4 regions of the Pseudomonas sp. NPDC090203 genome follow, and region 3 is predicted to be linked to each of the others. Evidence: predicted binding sites of a transcription regulator. Region 3 holds the regulator's gene; each other region holds the start of a gene.
The links. The regulator FliA, encoded in region 3, starts transcription of late flagellar genes. The targets are predictions, from matches to a motif close to CTAAAGTTTNNNNNNNNNNNGCCGNTAA.
Positions count from the first base shown of each region.

Region 1: ACIPO9_RS22215 (methyl-accepting chemotaxis protein) is a predicted target of FliA. The motif match lies at 1,262-1,289, and genes of this name have one in related genera.
Region 2: motA (flagellar motor stator protein MotA) is a predicted target of FliA. The motif match lies at 3,263-3,290, and genes of this name have one in related genera.
Region 4: ACIPO9_RS00690 (methyl-accepting chemotaxis protein) is a predicted target of FliA. The motif match lies at 904-931, and genes of this name have one in related genera.

Region 1 is NZ_JBIVCV010000014.1:26,045-30,234, forward strand. It holds gene ACIPO9_RS22205 (LysR substrate-binding domain-containing protein) at 1-111, opposite strand, end outside; gene ACIPO9_RS22210 (tellurite resistance TerB family protein) at 290-1,021, shown strand; gene ACIPO9_RS22215 (methyl-accepting chemotaxis protein) at 1,454-3,076, shown strand; gene ACIPO9_RS22220 (chemotaxis protein CheW) at 3,085-3,621, shown strand; gene ACIPO9_RS22225 (CheR family methyltransferase) at 3,618-4,190, shown strand, end outside.
Region 2 is NZ_JBIVCV010000008.1:301,788-305,977, forward strand. It holds gene rsgA (small ribosomal subunit biogenesis GTPase RsgA) at 55-1,086, shown strand; gene motB (flagellar motor protein MotB) at 1,313-2,338, opposite strand; gene motA (flagellar motor stator protein MotA) at 2,342-3,193, opposite strand; gene ACIPO9_RS16520 (HDOD domain-containing protein) at 3,405-4,190, shown strand, end outside.
Region 3 is NZ_JBIVCV010000006.1:294,113-298,302, forward strand. It holds gene ACIPO9_RS13100 (chemotaxis protein CheA) at 1-708, opposite strand, end outside; gene ACIPO9_RS13105 (protein phosphatase CheZ) at 839-1,627, opposite strand; gene ACIPO9_RS13110 (chemotaxis response regulator CheY) at 1,647-2,021, opposite strand; gene fliA (RNA polymerase sigma factor FliA) at 2,276-3,016, opposite strand; gene fleN (flagellar synthesis regulator FleN) at 3,013-3,846, opposite strand; gene flhF (flagellar biosynthesis protein FlhF) at 3,966-4,190, opposite strand, start outside.
Region 4 is NZ_JBIVCV010000001.1:154,096-158,285, forward strand. It holds gene ACIPO9_RS00685 (lysostaphin resistance A-like protein) at 67-858, shown strand; gene ACIPO9_RS00690 (methyl-accepting chemotaxis protein) at 963-2,528, shown strand; gene ACIPO9_RS00695 (hypothetical protein) at 2,809-3,096, shown strand; gene ACIPO9_RS00700 (hypothetical protein) at 3,582-4,190, shown strand, end outside.

The DNA of each region.
Region 1 (4,190 bases), on a different contig from region 3:
GATGGCCAAGGTCAACGTGGACTGGGAAATGAACACCGCCTGGGCCGCAGCGGAAATCGATCCGGTCTCGGCCACGGCGATGAAGTGGCGGATCTGGCGTAGCGTCATCATGAAAAGGGTCGCTCGCTTGGTTTTTTTGATTTTGTCGAGTGTATATCGTTTTTTTAGAAAGGCTGCCAGCGGCCCGGAATACCGCTGCAACATCTGGAAGCACTCCCGAAAACCGGGCCTGACGACTTCGCCTTAACCTGCGAGTCGAATGGTCTGTTCCGTTATCACGAGGTTTTCCATGAATACGCGCGGCTTGCTCGATCAGTTGTTGAAATCCGGCCAGGACCTGTTGCAAAGCAAGGCCGGCGGCCAAGGCAGAAGCGTTCAAGGCAGCGGCGGGCAGGGCGGCCTCGGTGACTTGCTCGGCAAAGTCGCCGGCGGTAATGCAGGCGGGTTTCTGTCCGGGGCCGGAGGCGGCGCGCTGGCGGTCGGGGCCATGGGTTTGCTGTTGGGCAACAAGAAAGCCCGCAAGATCGGCGGCAAGGCGCTGACCTACGGCGGCCTGGCCGCGCTGGGAGTGCTGGCCTACAAGGCCTATGGCAACTGGCAGGCCAACCAGGGCGCGACCAACGCCGCCGAACCGCAAACCGTCGACCGCGTACCGCCCGCCCAGGTCGAGCAACACAGCGAAGCGATCCTCAAGGCGCTGGTGGCAGCGGCCAAGGCCGATGGGCATGTGGATGACAATGAGCGGCAGTTGATCGAAGGCGAATTCACCCGCCTGACCGGCGATCAACAGTTGCAGCACTGGCTTCACGCCGAGCTGAACAAACCGCTAGACCCCGCCGACGTCGCCCGCGCCGCCCAGACCCCGGAAATCGCCGCCGAGATGTACCTGGCCAGTGTGATGATGGTCGATGAAGAGCACTTCATGGAACGGGCATACCTGGATGAGTTGGCCCGCCAACTGAAGCTTGAACCGAGCCTCAAGGCCGAACTGGAAAACCAGGTCCGCCAAACCCAGCAGTAACCCGCGCACAGAGATCAGAATCAAGTCGAAAGCACACCACCGCCCCGTAGCAGCACGGCTTGCCGGCGGGGCGGCCGCAAGATCGATCCCGCGGGCAAGCCCGGCTGCTACGGGTTTGTGTCGGACGCCCAACCGGGCTCTGGCCGGAGGCCGTAGGAGCGCGTGCCCGCGATCGCAGCGTGTCAGTTCATATAAACGTGTCTCAGATGGCGCTGTCGCCGGCAAGCCGGACTGCTACGGGTAAGGTAAACGCCCCCAATGCCGATAACCTGTCAGATATTTCCGTTATATGTGTGCGTAATTACGTAAGTTATGTCGGAAACAGCCAGATTAATCGGTAAGGCACTAGGCTATACTCCGCTCGCTTCGGGCCGTTCTTCGGTCCGCTTCTTGAACCCGGTTGCGCCGGTGTTGAACTCTTGAGGGCTGACTGTGAAGAACTGGACGTTGCGTCAACGTATCTTGGCGAGCTTCGCTGTAATCATCGCCATCATGCTGCTGATGGTTGTCGTGGCTTTCACCCGGCTTCTGGTCATTGAAGACAGTGCAGATGAAGTGCGTCTGGATGCCTTGCCTGGCGTCTATTACAGCAGCACCGTGCGCGGCGCATGGGTGGAGAGCTATGTGCGCACCCAGCAATTGCTCGCCGAGGGCACCGGGCGCAGCCTGACCAACGCCGAAGAAGACCAGTACAAGGACTTCGAAGACCGCTTGCAGGCGCAGATCGCCAACTACCAGAAGAGTATCTTCGAAGAAGCCGATCGCACCGACTTCGCCCAGTTCCTGCAACTGCGCGAACGCTATCAGTTAGTGCTCAACGGCATTCTGGCGGCTTATCAGGGTGACAACTACGCCCTGGCCCAGCGCATCTTCGTCGAACAGTTGACCCCATTGTGGTTCGATGGCCGCAAGGTGCTCAATGCCCTGGGGACCAAGAACAAGGTCAATGCCGACCGCGCCGCCGATAACATTCAGGCGGCGGTTTCCGTATCCAAGATCACCCTGGGGATCTCGCTGATCATCGCCGTGCTGGCGGCGGTCGCTTGCGGCCTGCTGCTGATGCGCACGATCCTGGCGCCGATGAACCGCATCGTGAAGATTCTGGAAACCATGCGCACAGGTGACCTGAGCAGCCGCCTGAACCTGGAACGCCAGGACGAATTCAACACGGTGCAGACCGGCTTCAACGACATGGTCACGGAACTGGCGGCGCTGGTGTCCCAGGCGCAGCGCTCGTCGGTGCAGGTCACAACCTCGGTGACCGAAATTGCCGCCACTTCCAAGCAGCAGCAGGCCACCGCCACCGAGACGGCGGCCACCACCACTGAAATCGGCGCGACGTCCCGTGAGATCGCCGCGACCTCCCGTGACCTGGTGCGTACCATGACCGAAGTCACGTCGGCCGCCGATCAGGCATCCATTCTCGCAGGCTCGGGCCAGCAAGGCCTCGCCCGCATGGAAGAGACCATGCACTCGGTGATGGGCGCAGCCGACCTGGTCAACTCCAAGCTTGCGATCCTCAACGAGAAGGCCGGCAACATCAATCAGGTGGTGGTGACCATCGTCAAGGTCGCCGACCAGACCAACCTGCTGTCGCTCAACGCCGCCATCGAAGCGGAAAAGGCCGGCGAGTACGGCCGCGGATTTGCCGTGGTCGCCACCGAAGTGCGACGCCTGGCCGACCAGACCGCCGTGGCCACCTACGACATCGAACAGATGGTGCGCGAGATCCAGTCGGCGGTGTCGGCCGGGGTCATGGGCATGGACAAGTTCTCCGAGGAAGTGCGTCGCGGCATGTTCGAAGTGACCCAGGTCGGCGAGCAGCTTTCGCAGATCATCCACCAGGTCCAGGCGCTGGCGCCGCGGGTGTTGATGGTCAACGAAGGCATGCAGGCCCAGGCCACCGGCGCCGAACAGATCAATCAGGCGCTGGTGCAACTGGGTGATGCCAGCAGCCAGACCGTGGAGTCCCTGCGTCAGGCCAGTTTCGCCATCGACGAACTGAGTCAGGTGGCCGTGGGGCTGCGCAGCGGCGTTTCGCGATTCAAGGTCTGAGCCTTTCCATGACTGAGCATTCCGCCAAACGCAATGCGCCCGTGCTGCCCAAGAACAAGCTGTTCCTGTTGTTCCGGATCGGCACGGAACGCTATGCGCTGGAAGCGACGGAAGTCGCCGAGGTGCTGCCGCGCCTGATGCTCAAGCCCATCGCCCAGGCACCGCACTGGGTGGCCGGTGTGTTTGCCCATCGCGGCTCGGTGATCCCGGTCATCGACCTGAGCGCCCTGACTTTCGGCGAAGCGGCCCCGCTGCGCACCAGCACGCGGCTGGTGCTGGTGCACTATCGCCCCGGAGCCGACCGGGCGCCGCAGCGGCTGGGGCTGATTCTGGAACAGGCCACCGACACCCTGCGTTGCAGCCCTCTGGAGTTCAAGGCCTACGGGCTGGACAACCGCCAGGCGCCGTACCTGGGGCCGGTGCGCGAGGATGAACTGGGCCTGTTGCAGTGGATTCGCGTGCCGGACCTGCTCAACGATGCGGTGCGTGACCTGCTGTTCCCCCGCGAGCCCATGAGCCTTGAGCAGTTCGAGGCGACGCCATGAGTGCCGACGCGCGTTTCTTCGGCTTCCTGAAAAACCGCATCGGGCTGGACGTGGCATCGGTGGGCGAGGCCATTGTCGAGCGCGCGGTGCGTCAGCGCTGCATCCAGGCCAATGCCGCCGACCACGACGCCTACTGGCTGTTGCTGCTGGGATCGGCTGAAGAACAACAGGCGCTGATCGAAGCGGTGATCGTGCCCGAGACCTGGTTTTTCAGGTACCCGGAATCCTTCGTCACCCTCGGCAAACTTGCGGCCGCACGGCTGGCGCAGCTCAACGGCGCGCGGCCCTTGCGCATCCTCAGCCTGCCGTGTTCGACCGGCGAGGAGCCGTATTCGATCGTCATGGCGTTGTTCGATGCCGGTTTGCAGGCGCAGCAGTTCAAGGTCGAAGCGGTGGACATCAGCCCCTTGTCCCTGCAACGGGCGCGGCGTGCGGTCTACGGCAAGAATTCCTTTCGTGGCGAAGACCAGGGCTTTCGCCAGCGCTACTTCACCCAGGTCGATGAGGGCTACCGGGTCGAGGATCGGGTGCGCGAGCGGGTCGGTTTTCAAGCCGGCAACCTGCTCGAT
Region 2 (4,190 bases), on a different contig from region 3:
GCGTTTTCATCATTCATCAGCTTCACGCGTCATAAAACGGATCACTGAGCACCCATGGCCAAACGCCAACTCAATCGCCGCCAGAACTGGCGCATCGAAAAGATTCAGGGCGAACGCGCAGCCCGCGCCGCCAAACGTGAATCGCAAGCCTTGGAAACGCTGGAAGGCGGCGATCTGGGACCCGAACAAACGGGCCTGGTGATCGCGCACTTCGGCGTGCAGGTGGAAGTCGAGGCGCAGGACGGCGAGCTGAGCGGGCAGGTGTTCCGTTGCCACCTGCGCGCCAACCTGCCAGCGCTGGTCACCGGCGACAAGGTCGTGTGGCGTGCGGGCAACCAGGGCATTGGCGTGATCGTCGCGCAACTGCCGCGCAGCACCGAACTGTGCCGCCCGGATTCCCGCGGCCAGCTGAAACCCGTGGCGGCGAACGTCGATTTGATCGTGATTGTGTTCGCCCCGGCCCCCGAGCCCCACGCCAACCTGATCGACCGCTATCTGGTGGCCGCCGAGCACGCCGGGATTCGCCCGCTGCTGTTGCTCAACAAGTACGACCTCATCAACGAGCAGAACGCCCCGGCGCTCAATGCGTTGCTGGCGGTCTACCGCACCTTGGGCTACCCGGTGCTGGAAGTCTCGGCGCACCACGGCAACGGCATGCAGCAACTGCAGGACCAACTGGACAGCCACATCAGCGTGTTCGTCGGCCAGTCCGGCGTGGGCAAGTCCTCGCTGGTCAACAGCCTGCTGCCGGAAGTAGGAACTCGGGTCGGGCCGCTGTCGGAATATTCCGGCCAGGGCACCCACACCACCACCACCGCGCGGCTGTTCCACTTCCCCCGTGGCGGCGATCTGATCGACTCCCCTGGCATCCGGGAATTCGGCCTCGGCCATGTGAGCCGCGCCGATGTCGAGGCGGGCTTCATCGAATTCAACGACCTGCTCGGCCGCTGCCGCTTCCGCGACTGCAAGCACGACCGCGAACCGGGCTGCGCGCTGCTCAAGGCCCTGGAAGACGGCCGCGTGCAGCAGCAGCGGATGAACAGCTATCGCTCGATCATCGCCAGCTTGCCTGACAGCGGCTACTGAACGGCGCGCTTTCTGGCGCCCACGCTGAACAACTGTGGGAGCGGGCTTGCCCGCGAAAGCGCCAGACCTGACACATTGAGGCTGACTGACCCGCCACCTTCGCGGGCAAGCCCGCTCCCACAGAACTTGACGATCGCCGACGCCGGCAAGCCGGACTGCTACGGACCGCGGTAACCGCAGAAACAAAAACGCCGCGATCATCGCGGCGTTTTTGTCAGAACCTGTTTCAGTTCTTGGTTTCGTCGATCTTCAACTGCCCCTGATCGAAGATATTCAGCTTCTGCCGGATCTCGTGGGGCTGGGCGTAAGCCTGCGGATCCACGGGGGCCGGGCTGTTCGACGCGCCTGGCTGGGCAGCCGGAGCCGAAGCAGGTGCCGGGCCGGTCTTCGGCGCTTCCCCTGCGTTCTGGTCGCCTTCGATACGCGCCTGGGCCTTTTTGGTCAGCACGGTGATGTCGATGCGGCGGTTGATCGGGTTGTTCGGGTTGTCCTTGTCATACAGCGAAGACGAGGCGAAGCCGACCACGCGAGCCACCTGCCCGTCCGGATAGCCACCTGCCGTCAATGCACGGCGCGCGGCGTTGGCGCGGTTGGCCGACAGCTCCCAGTTGCCGAATCCGTTGTTGCCCACGTAAGGCGTGGCATCGGTATGGCCGCTGACGCTCACCTTGTTCGGCACCGTCTTGATAGTGTCGGCCATGGCCAGCAGGATGTCTTCGAAATACGGCTTCAGGCGTGCACTGCCGATGTCGAACATCGGGCGGTTCTCCGCGTCCATGATCTGGATGCGCAGGCCGTCCTGGGTGATCTCGAACAGGATCTGGTCCTTGAACTTCGCCAGTTGCGGGTTCTCGTTGACCTTGGTCTGAAGCTCTTGCAACAGCATCTCCAGACGCTCTTGCTCGACCTGTTCGGCCGCCGCCTCTTCCTTGTCGGCATCCACGGGCACCTTGTCCGGCGCAGGAGTGGATTTGACTTCAGGGTTGAGGGTCTGGTCCGGCGACATCTCGGGCGAACCGCCCAGGTCGATGACGTAGGGCGAGCCGCTGTCGGAGAAACCGACCGGGTCCTTGAAGTAACCGGCGATGGCGATCAACTGCTCAGGCGTTGCCGAGGACATCAGCCACAGCACCAGGAAGAACGCCATCATTGCCGTCGCGAAGTCGGCAAAGGCGATTTTCCAGGCACCACCGTGGTGCCCTCCGCCAAAGCGCTTGACGCGCTTTACGATAATCGGCTGATTATTTTCCATGGATCAACGACCGCGAACAGCTTGTTCCAGCTCGCTGAAGCTGGGGCGATGCGCTGGATACAGGACCTTGCGGCCGAATTCGACGGCCAGTGAAGGCGGAACGCCCGAGGCCGAAGCCACCAGGGAGGCCTTGATCGACTCGAACACGTTCATCTCTTCCTTGGCATCGTGGGCCAGGCACTGGGCCAGCGGGCCGAAGAAGCCGTAGGCCGCGAGAATACCGAAGAAGGTACCGACCAGTGCCGCACCTACGTGCATACCGATCGCGGCCTTGTCACCGGAACCCAGGGACGCCATGGTCACCACGATACCCAGTACCGCCGCGACGATACCGAAACCGGGCATGCCGTCGGCCACGCCGGTCACGGCATGGGAGGGGTGTTCCAGCTCTTCCTTCATGCTCAGCAGTTCCATGTCGAACAGGCCTTCGAGCTCGTGGGGAGCCATGTTGCCGGACGACATGATGCGCAGGTAATCGCAGATGAAGGCGATCATGCGGGTGTCTTTGAGCACGCTTGGGTATTTGGCGAAGATCGGGCTGTTTTCCGGTTCTTCGATGTCACCCTCGATGGCCATCATGCCTTCACGACGGCTCTTGTTGAGGATCTCGTAGATCAGGCCCAGCACTTCCAGATAGAAAGCATGGGTAAACCGCGAGCCGAACATCTTCACGGATTTCTTGATCACGTGCATGGTCATGTAGCCCGGGTTCGCCTGCAAGAATGCGCCGAACGCCGCACCGCCGATGATCAGCACCTCGAAAGGCTGGATCAACGCAGCGATTTGACCATGGGAGAGTACGTAGCCGCCGAGGACGCTCGCGAAAACGACGATGATGCCGATAATTTTTGCCATAGGTAGAAAATACTTACTGAGTCGGGTTCATGGTCATTGTGCGAGAAGCGCTCAAAACTCTTGTTCTCCTTATCGGCACGAGTGCGCGAGACTATAGTCAAATCAGGCGAAAATCCTGTCTGGCGTCTGGCTCGGGCACAGCAGCGCGAAGGCCAGCATGATGCCAGCATTCGACGCCGATCAAAACCTCCCAGCCGTATGGGGCTTGTGAATGCAATCAGAAAAAGCTTCGACGCTCCCCGTTCCGCAAACGGTCGATACCTGGCTCACTCAACTCGATAGCATTGCCCTGCCCGTCCCGGCGGTGGCCTACGCCAAGGTCCAGGCCGCGCTGAACGACAGCCGCAAGTCCCTGCGTGACATTGCCGACCTGATGCAGGACAGCCCCGCTCTGGTGCTCAGCGTCCTGCGCGAAGCCAACCTGCACAGCAGCGGCCTGGCCGAGCCTGCGGAAAGCCTGGAAGTGGCGCTGAACCGGCTGGGCCTGGCGCGCACCGGCACGCTGCTCGCGCGCCTGCCCAACGTGGAGCTGCAACGCATCCCGGTGGCATTGCGTCAGTTGCAATTGATCAGCCAGCACGCCACCCAGCAGGCTTACGGCTTGTTCGCCAATCAACTGGCGCGGCTGTGGCAGGACATCCACCTGGGCAGCCTGCTGTTTCTGGCGCCGCTGTGGCCCATGGCGCTGGCGCATCCCAAGCTGCTGGAAGAGTGGGAGCTGCGGGTTATCCACAAGGGCGAATGCGCCAAACGCGTCGAAAAGGCCTTGTTTGGCGTACGCTTGCTGGACGTCTGCCAGGCGCTGGCTGAGCGCTGGCGGCTGCCGGTCTGGGTCACTCAGGGTTACAACCTGCTGATGAACGAGCAGCGCAACCTGGTCAAGGTGCTGCGCATCGCCCATGAGAACGCCGACCCCCTCAAACAGCAGCAGGCGCTGGACGCCGACCTGCTGCTGCGCCGCTGGCTCAACCAGCCGGCCAACACCATTCTGCTGGCC
Region 3 (4,190 bases):
AGGTGTCGCTGCCGCTGCAGATGGCGCGTTGGCGGCAGGCGCCACGGCATCGGCGGCGAACTGACCCTTGCCATGCAGTTGATCGAGCAGCGATTCGAACTCGGCGTCGGTGATTTCATCGCTGGCCGGCTGATCAGCCTGCACGGGGGCAGCAGCCACCGGTGCCGGCGCCGAGACAGCAGCACCCGCCGCCTGGGCCTTGACCGCGTTGAGCGAGTCGAGCAGTTGTTCGAATTCAAGATCGGTGATGTCTTCGGACGCAGCCTCTGGCACTTCCTCGACCACAGGTGCAGGCGCAGCGGCGATTTCATCGGCCGACGCAGGCTCGGCCAGGCGCGACAGCGCGGCGAGCAGCCCTGGGGTGGCGGGGGTAATGTCAGAGCGTTCGCGCACCTGGCCGAACATGCTGTTCACGGTGTCCAGCGCTTCGAGCACGACGTCCATGAGTTCGGCATCGACCCGACGCTCACCTTTGCGCAGGATGTCGAACACGTTTTCAGCGATGTGGCAGCATTCAACCAGCTCGTTGAGCTGGAGGAAGCCGGCGCCCCCTTTTACAGTGTGAAAACCGCGAAAAATTGCATTGAGCAGATCCGCATCATCCGGTCGGCTTTCCAGCTCGACCAACTGTTCGGACAACTGCTCGAGAATCTCGCCGGCCTCTACCAGAAAATCCTGAAGGATTTCTTCATCGGCGCCGAAGCTCATTGGGGGTGCTCCTAAAATTAACCGTCAAACCGATCCAGAGGCTGCGTTGATGGCCTGCGCGCATTGCCTTCGTCGAAGCATTCGCGCGCAGACCTTGCGCCACTTTCACATAGAACCCGGGAACTGGAAGTTAGAAACCCAGGCTGGATAGCAGATCGTCTACATCATCCTGACCGGATACGACGTCTTCACGTTTATCGGCATGAATCTGCGGACCTTCACCCTTGGAATGAAGTTTTTCCTGTTCTTTTTGCTTACGGAACACTTCCTGATCGTGCTCGATCCCGGCAAAGCGATCCACCTGGCTTGCCATCAGCACCAGCTTGAGCAGATTGCTCTCGACCTCGGTCACAAGCGTGGTGACACGCTTGATCACCTGGCCGGTCAGGTCCTGATAGTCCTGGGCCAGCAGAATGTCGTTCAGGTGGCTGGCGACCTGGTGGGTCTCCTTCTCGCTGCGCGACAGAAAACCATCGACGCGGCGGGCCAGATCACGAAACTCTTCGGCGCCGATCTCGCGACGCATGAAGCGCCCCCAATCGGCACTCAGTGCCTTGGCGTCCTCGCTCAGGCCGTTCATCAACGGCGTGCTCTGCTCCACCAGGTCCATGGTGCGGTTGGCCGCACCTTCCGTGAGCCTGACCACATAGGACAGGCGCTCGGTGGCGTCAGTGATCTGGGACACTTCCTCGGCTTGCGGCATGTGCGGGTCGATCTGGAAGTTGACGATCGCGCTGTGCAACTCGCGCGTCAGCTTGCCCACTTCCTGATACAACCCGCGATCGCGAGTCTGGTTAAGCTCATGGATAAGTTGCACGGCGTCGCCGAACTTGCCTTTTTCAAGGCTGGTGACGAGCTCTTGTGCGTGTTTCTTCAGGGTCGACTCGAAGTCACCCATTGTCGAATCTTTAGGATCCATAGCGCCCTCGCAGCGGACATCAGCTATTGACGCGCTCGAATATCTTTTCGATCTTCTCTTTGAGCACTTGGGCTGTGAATGGCTTCACGACGTAACCGTTAACACCGGCCTGGGCAGCCTCGATGATCTGCTCGCGCTTGGCTTCGGCAGTGACCATCAGCACCGGCATGTGGCGCAGGCGTTCATCGGCACGCACCTGGCGCAGCAGGTCGATGCCCGACATGCCCGGCATGTTCCAGTCCGTGACCAGGAAATCGAAACCGCCAGCCTGTAACATCGGCAATGCGGTGGTACCGTCATCTGCTTCGGCCGTGTTGGTGAACCCAAGGTCACGCAACAGGTTTTTTATGATCCGCCGCATCGTTGAGAAGTCATCAACGATGAGGATTTTCATGTTCTTGTCCAATTCGACCTCCAAGCAGTCTTTAACGCGCCCAGCACCTGGACGCGCGTTCAATCAATACCGGCGAGCGGCTTCTACGAATAACAGTGACGGGTCTGACGAATCGGCAGGTCACGCGCGCAGCAGAGCGGATCTTCAAAGACCCGATCCGACCGGCTCCTGCCTTGTCTCATGATGCCCACACAACATCTTGCACAGCCGGTTTTACATACCATCCGCAGCCCCGAAAGCCTGCGTTCAATCAATCAACGTGCGCGCCACTCACCCAGCCGGCCCCGCAGACGTGCGGCGCACTGGCTGTGCAGCTGGCTGACACGGGATTCGCTGACACCCAGGACCTCACCGATTTCCTTGAGGTTCAGCTCTTCGTCGTAGTACAGCGCCAGCACCAGGCGTTCACGCTCGGGCAGGTTGGCGATGGCATCGGCCAGCGCGCTCTGGAAGCGCTCGTCTTCGAGATCGCGCGAGGGTTCCAGCGACTGGCTCGCGCCGTCCTCGTGCAGCCCTTCATGCTCGCCGTCCTGCAAAAGGTCGTCGAAGCTGAACAGGCGGCTGCCCAAGGTATCGTTCAGAATCCCGTAGTAATCGTCCAGGCTCAATTGAAGTTCGGCAGCAACCTCGTGATCTTTAGCGTCACGGCCGGTTTTTGCTTCAATGGCACGAATCGCGTCGCTGACCATGCGCGTGTTGCGGTGAACCGAGCGTGGCGCCCAGTCACCCTTGCGCACTTCGTCGAGCATCGCGCCGCGAATGCGGATGCCGGCGTAGGTCTCGAAGCTCGCACCCTTGGTGGAGTCGTATTTGGTCGACACTTCGAGCAGGCCGATCATCCCCGCCTGGATCAAGTCCTCGACCTGCACGCTGGCCGGCAGACGCGCCAGCAAGTGGTAGGCGATACGCTTGACCAACGGGGCATAGCGCTCGATGAGCTCGTACTGGGAATCTCTGGATGATTTGCTGTACATGCGATAGCCACTTGCAGTCATGACACTGGCCCTGCACTGGTCTGATGAACCAGGCGCTCAACGAAAAATTCCAGGTGGCCACGCGGGTTCGCCGGCAGCGGCCAGGTATCGACTTTCTGCGCGATGGCCTTGAACGCCAGCGCACATTTGGAACGGGGAAACGCTTCGTACACCGCGCGCTGCTTCTGCACCGCCTTGCGCACGCACTCGTCGTACGGCACGGCGCCCACATATTGCAGCGCGACGTCCAGGAAGCGGTCGGTGACCTTGGTCAGCTTGGCGAACAGGTTGCGCCCTTCCTGCGGGCTCTGGGCCATGTTGGCCAGCACGCGGAAGCGGTTCATGCCGTAGTCGCGGTTGAGCAGCTTGATCAGCGCGTAGGCGTCAGTGATCGAAGTCGGCTCGTCGCAGACCACCAGCAACACTTCCTGCGCCGCGCGCACGAAGCTGACGACCGATTCGCCAATCCCGGCGGCGGTGTCGATCACCAGCACGTCCAGGTTGTCGCCGATGTCGCTGAATGCCTGAATCAGGCCGGCATGCTGGGCCGGGGTCAACTGGACCATGCTCTGAGTGCCGGACGCCGCCGGCACGATGCGCACACCGCCAGGCCCCTGCAACAGGACATCGCGCAGTTCGCAGCGGCCTTCGATGACGTCGGCCAGGGTGCGTTTAGGGGTCAAGCCCAACAATACGTCGACGTTGGCCAGACCCAGATCGGCGTCCAGCAACATCACGCGACGCCCTAGCTCGGCCAGTGCCAGCGAAAGGTTCACTGACACGTTGGTCTTGCCTACGCCACCTTTGCCACCAGTCACCGCAATAACCTGAACGGGATGCATGCTGCCCATGTTAATTTTTTACCTTGTCTTGCTTAGACCTAAGCCACATTTCGGGCTGCACGTTCAGTGACTGAACAATGCCTGGCAGACCATCGATGCAGGTATTTTCCAATGTCATTTTCCTTAACCTAGCCCGCGCGTTTGCCGGGGCTGTGATAAAGATCCGCAAACATATCCGCCATCGCTTCCTCGCTAGGCTCCTCCTGCATCTGAACACTCACCGCCCGGCTTACAAGCTGATGGCGACGTGGCAGATGCAGATCATCCGGTATCCGTGGGCCATCGGTGAGATAGGCCACGGGCAACTCGTGTGTCACGGCAAGGCTGAGCACTTCGCCCAGGCTTGCGGTTTC
Region 4 (4,190 bases), on a different contig from region 3:
CTACATGCACAACCGTTTAATGAACGCTAGAATCCGCAGCCTTATCTCACGTTCAAGGACGACACCATGCCGGCGCTTCGCTGGACCGCGCTTGCGTTGCTTACGCTGGGTTACTGCATTGCGCTGACCTACGGCCAACTGACCCTGCCTGTGGTGGTGACGTTCGGGCTGTTGATCATGGCGGGGATCTGCGTCAGCCAGTTCAGCCATCGGGGCATACGCCTGTTCGGTCACAGTCTGTTCATCGCCCTGGCCGCAGGGCTTGCCAGCCATTGGCTGCCCGGTTTCTTCAATGCGCGGGTCATCGCCGCCGTACGCTTCACCCAGGAAGCCGCGCCGTTTTCAATGTTCCTGAACCTGGACAAACCCCTGATCGGCTTCTGGATCGCATTGGCCTGCCCCTGGGTATTTTTCGCCGTCAGCCCTCGCCGCACACTGCTGACCGCCAGCATCACCCTGCCCGTGACCACGGTCATCTGCCTGACAGGCGCAGTCTCGCTGGGGATCGTCGGCTGGGCACCGAAATGGCCTGAGCAGGGCATGATCTGGGCGATCAACAACCTGTTGCTGGTCACCATCACCGAAGAGCTGCTGTTTCGCGGGTACCTCCAGCAAGGCCTCGCTCGCCTGCTGTATCGCCTTCCCTACCACCAGGCGCTGGCCATCGGGCTGGCGTCGCTGGCCTTTGGCCTTGCGCACATGGGCGCGGGCTGGGAATGGGTGCTGCTGGCGGGCATGGCCGGCATCGGCTACGGCATCGCCTATCGATTCGGCGGCCTGACTGCGGCGGTCATCACTCATTTCGGGCTCAACCTGGCGCATTTCGGCCTGTTCACCTACCCGATGTTCAACCGCTGACGGTTGATCTGCGACAAAGCGTCCCATGACGCAGTTCACAAAACGCTTAATTTCCGGCAAAGGCCGCCGATAAGGGTTCAAAGCCTTCCCGGATTGAATAGCTTATGCGCAATAACCAGCCCATCACCCAACGCGAACGGACCTTCCCGGCGCAGCAACGGTTGATCTCGACCACCGATGCGCGCGGCGTGATCACCTACTGCAACGACGCCTTCGTCGACATCAGCGGCTTCACCCGCGACGAACTGGTCAAGGCACCGCACAATACCGTGCGCCACCCTGACGTGCCGTCCGCCGTGTTCGAACACATGTGGGGCACCCTGAAACAGGGCCAGCCGTGGATGGGCATCGTCAAGAACCGCTGCAAGAACGGCGACCATTACTGGGTTAACGCCTACGTGACGCCGATCTTCGAAAATAAACAGGTGGTGGGCTTCGAGTCGGTGCGCATCAAGCCCACCGCCGAACAGGTTCGTCGTGCAGAGGCCCTGTATCAGCGCCTCAACAACGGCAAGACCGCCGTGCCCAGCCGCGACAAATGGCTGCCGGTGCTGCAGGACTGGTTGCCGTTCATCCTGGTCAGCCAGTTGAGCTTCCTGATCGGCGTGTGGCTCAACTCGCAATGGGGCTTCGCCCTGGCCGCCGCCCTCTCCGTGCCGCTGGGCCTGCTGGGTCTGAGCTGGCAACAGCGCGGGATCAAGCGCTTGCTGCGTCTGGCCGAACAGACCACCTCCGACCCGCTGATCGCCCAGATGTACACCGACAGCCGCGGCCCGCAGGCGCGTCTGGAGATGTCCATCCTCAGCCAGGAAGCCCGCCTGAAAACCTGCCTGACCCGCCTGCAGGACACCGCCGAACACCTCAATGCCCAGGCGCGCCAGTCCGACAGCCTCGCCCAGGCCAGCTCCATGGGCCTTGAGCGTCAGCGCGTGGAAACCGATCAGGTGGCCACCGCCATCAACCAGATGGCCTCCACCACCCAGGAAGTGGCCACCCACGTTCAACGCACCGCCGACGCCACCCAGCAGGCCAATGAACTGACACGCCGTGGCCGTGACATCGCCAGCGAAACCCGCGAAGCCATTCAGCGGCTCTCGGCCTCCGTAGGCGACACCGGCCTGACCGTCACCCAACTGGCCAAGGACAGCGACGAAATCGGTGGCGTGGTCGATGTCATCAAAGGCATCGCCGACCAGACCAACCTGCTGGCCCTGAACGCCGCCATCGAAGCCGCCCGTGCCGGCGAGATGGGCCGTGGCTTCGCGGTGGTCGCCGACGAGGTTCGCCAACTGGCGCAACGCACCACCGAATCCACCGGCCAGATCCACGCCCTGATCGCCAAACTGCAGCAGACCGCCAACAACGCCGTGCAGACCATGGAAACCGGTCGCCGTCAGGCCGAAGAAGGCGTCGAACAGGTGCTGGAAGCCGACAAGGCGCTGGTGGGCATCAGCGATGCGGTGGCCAACATCACCGACATGGCGACCCAGATCGCCGCCGCCACCGAAGAGCAAAGCTCGGTCGCCGAAGAAGTCAGCCGCAACATCCGCAACATTGCCGTACTGGCCGACCAGACCTCCGACGAAGCCCGCCGCTCAGCCAACCTGAGCGCCGAACTGACCTGTACCGCCCTGAGCCAGTACTCGCTGGTGGAGCGTTTCAACCGCTAATGCCTGCACAGCAACACCCCGAGCCCCGGCAGCCCCACTGCCGGGGCTTTTTTATGGATTAGAAATGTAGGACGTTTCTGAAGTTGCACTTATGCGATGTTTTTTATGGGTTAACGGCAATGCGACGGGTTGACAGAAACCACGAATCACTATTAGTTGAAATTCAGACAAGCGATAAATAAATAACACCACAAAGGTGTTTGCGTCTGTCTACGACACTGATTAAGCAGGCACTTACCTGGTTGTCTCAGACATTCTCGGGTGCTAGATGGAGAACGCCATGAAAAACGTAAATTTGCAGGAAGTCATTCCTCTAACTCCACCCTCTGTTCATATTGCCGCCCTTGCAGAGCGGGTGTTGAAAGCAGCGAACCCGGATGGCCTCACCCAGCTCGTGAATAGCATTTTCCACATGGCTTATATGAACCCTACCCGCAGTGCCGAACCACTCATTCGTTCACGGAGAACCGAGCCGGCGGTCGAAGTTTGCTCATCCCAGCCCCACCTCAACATCCCGATGCTCCTGGAACCTGGCAGCCCATACCGTACCGATCGGGCCTCAAAGTGAAGAACGCAAGGGCAACCACCCCGCAGATCCGCTGCCGTAGCCGCCGACAATTAAATTGTAACCATATGATTTGCGATCCATTTGAATACACAACACGCATCACCTCGATGCATACGCATAGAGGATTTGCCAAACTTTAAACAACTTTCGTTTAGCGAATTTTATTTTTATCCGCTTATTTCCCTTATTCCTACAGCATTTTCAGAAGCCTGTCAGACGCTACCACAAACAACCCACAAACAGACCTTACATATATAGTCATGCACAGCCAAAAATTGCTTCAAAACCACAACCTTCACATTCAAGACCATTAATCAAGGGCTCTATTTTCCCGCGACGCTATGTATAACCTCTGCAACCTGCAAGATTGACAAGTGCTTTCTTCGAATTGAACATAGTCGCCCGAGACGCCGACTCCTACAACTTCAGCCGTATCGTCCGAACGTTTTAAACGCTGAGCACACTCATTATTCAAAGGAGCTTCCATGGAAGACGAAAAGGACATTCTGCTGCCCAAAGGTTTACCTTCGGCCACTGCCAACACCGATAATAAATGGATGGAAAACATGAGGGCGATCGACAATCAGGCGTTCGATCCATCGACACTCGACCCCTCCTGTGTCCCGCTGTACGAGGAACTGCAAGCCGTACGCTCCATCGATCAGATCACCCGGGAAGTGATCGCCAGCTACTCCTCCTTCCTGGCCAATGTCCCGCGCCTGGACTGTCCGAGTGCCGATGAGCTGAACATCGAGCCCATCTTCGCCGCGCCCCTGGTGTCGGAGGCAAAGTCACAGATGCTGCCGCGCAGTGCGCTGCTTGAAGGCATTCGCATCAACATCCCGCGTTCACCGAAGCTGTGGGCAGGCGATCAGCTCAAGCTGCGCTGGGGCAACACCACCTACTACAGCGTCATCGGCGAACCGAGGGGCCGTACCGGGCCCCGCGAGACGCGTTACCTCAGTGGCGCGCACCTGGGTCGCAGCAAGAATGGTCTGGTGGAAGTTTCATATGAGGTGCTGCGCCGCTCGAAACTGGTGGGCGTGTCCGAAACCCTGATCCTGATGCTGGTTGGCGACCACCACATCGGCCCA